DNA from 2 places in the Clostridium sp. DL-VIII genome. Region 2 is predicted to be linked to the other one. Evidence: riboswitches for the same ligand, from Rfam matches in the RefSeq annotation. Region 2 holds a riboswitch; the other holds the start of a gene.
The links. Region 2 has a riboswitch for S-adenosylmethionine ahead of CDLVIII_RS25940 (methionine ABC transporter ATP-binding protein). Riboswitches for the same ligand answer to the same signal wherever they lie in the genome.
Positions count from the first base shown of each region.

Region 1: linked by a shared signal. The riboswitch ahead of metK (methionine adenosyltransferase) and the one ahead of CDLVIII_RS25940 (methionine ABC transporter ATP-binding protein) in region 2 are both predicted to bind S-adenosylmethionine.

Region 1 covers NZ_CM001240.1:868,150-871,359, reverse strand. The annotation lists gene CDLVIII_RS04040 (ATP-dependent RecD-like DNA helicase) at 1-731, opposite strand, end outside; gene metK (methionine adenosyltransferase) at 939-2,114, opposite strand; SAM riboswitch class I at 2,243-2,342, opposite strand; tRNA gene CDLVIII_RS04030 (tRNA-Tyr) at 2,512-2,596, opposite strand; tRNA gene CDLVIII_RS04025 (tRNA-Thr) at 2,655-2,729, opposite strand; tRNA gene CDLVIII_RS04020 (tRNA-Val) at 2,781-2,856, opposite strand; tRNA gene CDLVIII_RS04015 (tRNA-Tyr) at 2,864-2,948, opposite strand; gene CDLVIII_RS04010 (hypothetical protein) at 3,108-3,210, opposite strand, start outside.
Region 2 covers NZ_CM001240.1:5,697,505-5,700,714, reverse strand. The annotation lists gene CDLVIII_RS25945 (5'-nucleotidase C-terminal domain-containing protein) at 1-1,068, shown strand, start outside; SAM riboswitch class I at 1,380-1,494, shown strand; gene CDLVIII_RS25940 (methionine ABC transporter ATP-binding protein) at 1,644-2,609, shown strand; gene CDLVIII_RS25935 (methionine ABC transporter permease) at 2,609-3,210, shown strand, end outside.

The DNA of each region.
Region 1 (3,210 bases), 1.6 Mb from region 2:
ATCAATAAATTTCTTTCACATTCTTCTATTATATTATCTTTTGGCATAAATGTGTTTCCTGAGGCGCAAAATTGATTCATAACATACTTAATCCCACTTTGAATTCTAAAGTCAGAATCACTTTTAACGCCAATGCTCATAGCAATTCTATCTGCTGTTTTAAATCCAATACCTGAAATCTCATCACATAGTATATAAGGATTATTGCATACTATCTGCCTTGCATTTGGTCCAAACTTTTTGTAAATTTTTACGCATTGATTATTAGTTACTCCATGTTTATTAAAATACAAAATTATATCCTTTAGACCTTGCTGCTCTACATAGGATTCATATATAATCTGAAACTTCTTTTCTCCTATCCCCTCTATCTCCATAAGTCTTTCAATGTGGTTTTCCATTATATCAAGGGTATCTTCTCCAAACTTACCTATTATCTTTTTAGCTGTAACTGGACCTATCCCATGGATTATACCAGCGCTTAAATATTTTTCTATACCATCTAATGAAGTTGGTAGAAGTTCTTCATAATCTTGAATATTAAATTGATTACCAAACTGCTTATGCACAGTCCAATAACCTGTTAACTTTACATTTTGGCCTTCTTTTAAAAAAGGAACTGTACCTACAGCACTGATTAAATTTTTCTCTGTCCTAATCCTGCAAACTACATAACCTGTATCTTCACTTTTAAAAACAATATTTTCAATAAAACCACTTAGAACTTCCATAAGATCTCTCCAACTCTTTTATGTATATTAATTTACGACCTATCTTAATCTTCACTTTGTTTTTATTATATCATAAATACATTATACGCTAACTTTTCATCAAGTATTGCCTTTGTGTTATAATTATATCCTCTTACTGTAGTATCTATAATTTTCTGCAGCGAAAAGCTGCCTTAAATCAACTTTAAGGCAGCTTGCATATAATCATTATATATATTTTTTTATTTCTTCTACTTTATTTAATTGTTCCCATGGTAAATTTAAATCATTTCTTCCAAAGTGTCCATAAGCAGCTGTTTGTTTATATATAGGTCTTCTTAAATCAAGATCTCTAATTATAGCTCCTGGTCTTAAATCAAACACTTTTTCTACTATTTCAACGATTTTATCTTCATCTATTTTTCCTGTTCCAAATGTTTCAACTTCGATTGACACTGGCTTAGCAACACCAATTGCATATGCTAATTGAATTTCTAGCTTATCTGCAACACCTGCAGCAACTAAATTTTTAGCAACCCATCTTGCAGCATAAGCAGCTGATCTATCTACCTTTGTTGGATCTTTTCCTGAGAAAGCACCACCGCCGTGTCTTCCATATCCACCGTATGTATCAACTATTATCTTTCTTCCTGTTAAACCAGAATCTCCTTGAGGTCCTCCAACAACGAATCTTCCTGTTGGATTAATGAAGTATCTAGTTTTGCTATCTAATAATTCAGCTGGAACAACAGCATCAATAACATACTTCTTAACATCTGCTTGGATTTGTTCTAAAGAAACTTTATCATCATGTTGTGTTGATATAACGATAGTATCAATTCTCTTTGGCTTATTATCTTCATATTCAACTGTAACTTGAGTTTTACCATCTGGTCTTAAATATCCTAATGTATCATTCTTTCTTACTTCTGTAAGTCTTCTTGATAACTTATGAGCCATAAATATTGGAAGTGGCATAAAGTCTTCAGTTTCATTAGTTGCAAAACCAAACATCATTCCTTGATCTCCAGCTCCTACAGCTTCAACCTCATCTTTTTCACCTTTTTTAGATTCAAAGGCTTCATCTACACCCATAGCAATATCCGCTGATTGCTCATCTATTGATGTAAGAACTGCACAAGTATCACAGTCAAATCCAAATTTTGCTCTGTCATACCCAATTCCTCTTACTGTTTCTCTTACTACTTTTGGAATATCAACGTAACAATTAGTTGATATTTCTCCCATTACCATTACCATACCAGTAGTTGTACATGTTTCACATGCAACTCTTGCAAGTGGATCTTTTTCTAATAAAGCATCTAATATAGCATCTGATATTTGGTCACACATTTTATCTGGATGGCCTTCTGTAACTGATTCTGAAGTAAATAATCTTCTCATTTTTTTCTCTCCTTAACTTAAATATTTTAAATAATTATTATATTTTTCTTTTGTTAATTAGGTTTGTACAAATTTAAGATAAATGAAAAAAACTCTTCGATAAGAAGAGTATAATTTTACAAATCACTTTCTTATCTTGTAGAAACACCTCTACAGGAATTGGCACCTTATATAATACAGGTTGCCGGGTTTCATAGGGCCCTTTCCCTCCACCTCTCTTGATAAGAGTCACATCATTTAATTTTCAAAAAATATTTTACCACATCACGCAAAGTTAGTCAACATTATAGAATGCAATCAATATACTATCTAAATACATACATACATGTATATTAAAAAGTACTTTATGATTATAGAATACAAAATAAAAAAAGAACAAACTAAGTTTATTCTTTTCTGGTGGAGGAAGATGGATTCGAACCATCGAAACGAAACGTAACAGATTTACAGTCTGCCCCCTTTGGCCACTCGGGAATTCCTCCATATTCTTTTTTAATATAATATAAGTTACTAAGTAAATACTTTCTTATATTATTTTATTGGAGCTGGCAATAGGAATCGAACCTACAACCTGCTGATTACAAGTCAGCTGCTCTACCGTTGAGCCATGCCAGCACGTTATCCACTTTAAAATTATCATTTTACAATTAAACTTTATTTTTTAGATGGTGGGCACAACAGGGCTCGAACCTGTGACCCCCTGCTTGTAAGGCAGGTGCTCTCCCAGCTGAGCTATGCGCCCATCTAAATGGTGGAGGAAGATGGATTCGAACCATCGAAACGAAACGTAACAGATTTACAGTCTGCCCCCTTTGGCCACTCGGGAATTCCTCCAAAACAAATTACTTTAATGTCGTCACTTTTCAACTGATCGACAATGATTAGTATATCTGCAAAGAGCTTTTATTTCAACTCTCATATCCACTAGTGTGACTAATTTATCCTTCTATTCCTCCTGATTTCTTCTATATACTTCAATTTAACATATCATTCTTATTTATTTTTTATTTTCTCATTAACCTTGTCTAATTGTATAAAATTTGAACTTATTCTTTCTATTTCTTTATAATCTTCATCTGAAAGCCTCTTGTTTAGA
Region 2 (3,210 bases):
GTTTCAGCACATAGTGGTCAAGAAAGTGCTGCAGATGTTTTGCCAGAAAATGAAGTTAATGCAATAGCAACTCAAGTTAGCGGTATAGATGCAATTGTTGCAGGGCATACTCATCTAAAGGTTAATGACTTAACTAAAAAGAATCCTGAAGGTAAAATCGTTCCAATAGTTGAATCAACTAAAGGGGCAACAGGAATTGCACAAATAAATATCAATGTTGATTCAAATGGGAAAGTTTCTGGGCTTTCAACAAAGAATGTTGATATAGATAATAGTATACAAGATGATCCAGACATAGTTAATTTAATCAATCCATATGAAGATGCTACAATAAAATATGTAAACACAAAGATTGGAACTTCAACTGGAGAATTTACTGGAAAGGATCAAACTAGTAAGCCGACAGCAATTATGGAATTAATTAATGAAGTTCAAAAAGAAAGTGCAGGAACACAATTGTCTATAGCAGCACCATTAAGTGAAACTGCATATATACCAAGTGGTGATATTACCATTAAAGATATGATGGCGGTTTATGTTTTTGAAAACTTTTTATATGGAGTTAAGATGAACGGCAGACAGTTAAAAGATTGGATGGAATATTCAGTTAGGTATTATGCCCAAACAAGTGGAAATAATTCAGCAATAACTAAAGATTCAGTATTAAATATTCCTGATTATAACTTAGATCAACTATATGGTGCAACTTATGATATAGATTTAACTCAGCCTGCATGTACTGTTGATAAAGAAACTGGAAGAGTTATTTCAGGAAATAGAATAAAGAACTTAAAAGTCAATGGAGTAGAGGTAAAAGATTCAGATGAATTTACTGTTGCAATCAATAATTACAGATATAATGGCGGTGGCGGTTTTATGAAGGCAGCAGGATTGAGCAATACTGATCCAAGCATAGTAACTTATGATTCTGGCAAGGCTCTTGGTGATGATGGACAGGTAAGAAGCTTAATGACAGCATATATAAAAAAACATGTAGAAATATCTCCTAAATGTTCAGCAAATTGGAGCACAGTAACAAGTATAGCCAAAGAAAAAAATGTAGCTTAAATCACATGAAACAATAAAAAAGATGATAGAATAGAAAGCCATGCATAAACAGATTTCTCTAGTATATGCATGGTTCTATTTTAGAAATTTATAAGTATTTACTTTGAAATAATCGTTTGTATTGGAAATTATTTTAAATTAGGAAAAAGTTCTTGCAAAATAATTACAGAATATATATAATAATTATAGTAATCCGAGCATAATGCTTTGAATTGAATAAATTAATTGGATTTTGTGGTTGGTTTTTAGATGTTGACAAATGAAAAAATTGTTTATATAATCATTTAAGAAACTAAATTAAATAATCTGATGTCTTATCAAGAGTGGTGGAGGGACTGGCCCTATGAAACCCGGCAACCGAAATATTGTTTATCTCAATATTTATATGGTGCTAATTCCAGCAGCAGAGTAGCTGAAAGATGAGAGGATAAATTTGAGTGGTATTTATGCGCTGGAGATTTATTCTCTGGCGCTTTTGTTTTGAGGTGCATTATTAAAGTGATTAATAATTATTTTATTTTGCTGCCTTAGTTATCCGGAAACTAACAAAACAAAGTCAAAGGAGGAAATGTGTTTTGATAGAAATTAAACACGTAATTAAAAATTTTGGGGAAGCACAAGTTATAAAAGATGTATCGCTAAACATTAAAGAAGGCGAAATTTATGGAATAATAGGTCATAGTGGTGCAGGAAAATCTACATTACTTAGATGCATTAACGGTCTTGAATCTTATGATGGAGGATCAATAAATGTAATGGGGAAAGAAGTTTCTTCATTAGATGGCAGAAGTTTAAGGGAATTTAGAAAAGATTTGGGGATGATTTTTCAAAATTTCAATCTTATGCAGAGAAAGAATGTTTTTGATAATGTAGCTCTTCCACTTGAAGTGTGGGGATATAATAAAAACGAAATCAAGGACAAGGTATCAAGATTACTGGATTTAGTTGGATTAAAAGATAAAAAATTAAGCAAGCCATCCGAGCTTAGTGGTGGTCAGAAACAAAGAGTAGCAATAGCAAGAGCATTAGCATTAGATCCTAAGGTATTACTTTGTGACGAAGCGACATCAGCTTTAGATCCTAAGATTACAAAAGATATTTTGGCATTACTTTCTAAGATAAATAAAGAACTAGGAATTACAATAGTCATGGTTACTCATCAAATGGAAGTAATAAAAGAAATATGTGAAAAAGTTGCATTATTAGATGGTGGAGAAATAAAAGCAGAAGGAAGAGCAGAAGATTTATTCTTAAAGCCTGGAAAGTCTCTTAAGAAATTCTTGGGTGAAGAAGATGATGAATTATTACCTGATGAGGGAGTTAATATTAAGCTATTCTTCCCAAGTGATTCATCAGAAAATGCGCTTATAACCAAAATGGCAAGAGAACTCGAAATAGATTTTTCAATAGTTTGGGGTAAGCTTGAAAGATTTAGAAGTGAAGTACTAGGGGGGCTTGTAATAAATATTAAAGAAGAAGATAAGGACAAGGTTATAAAATATCTTGAAAATAGAGATATCTTATTGGAGGTAATTGAATAATGAATGCGATAATAGTAAAAGCTTTAATAGAAACATTAGAGATGGTTTTTGCATCAACTATTGGTTCACTTATTTTAGGATTCATACCTGCAATAATCTTAACAGTTACTGCAAAGGATGGATTAAAACCTAATAAAGTTGTTTATACTGTTTTAGATTTAATAATTAATATATTAAGAAGTTTTCCAGTTATCATATTAATGGTTGCAATAATACCTTTAACTAGATTTATTGCTGGAAAATCAATAGGGACAGAGGCAGCTATTGTTCCACTTACGATTGCAGCAGCTCCATTTGTAGCAAGAATAATAGAATCAGCACTTAGAGAAGTTGATAAAGGAATGATTGAGGCAGCAAAATCCTTTGGGGCATCAAATACTCAAATTATATTTAAGGTTATGCTTAAAGAAGCAATTCCTTCAATAGCATCTGGAATAACACTTACAATAATAAGTATTGTTGGGTATTCAGCAATGGCAGGAACAATTGGAGGCGGAGGACTTGGTCAAGTAGCGATAAGCTATGGTTATCAAAGATTCCAAACAGATTATATGGTAGTAACATGTATTGTCTTAATTATAGTGGTACAAGGACTACAGCT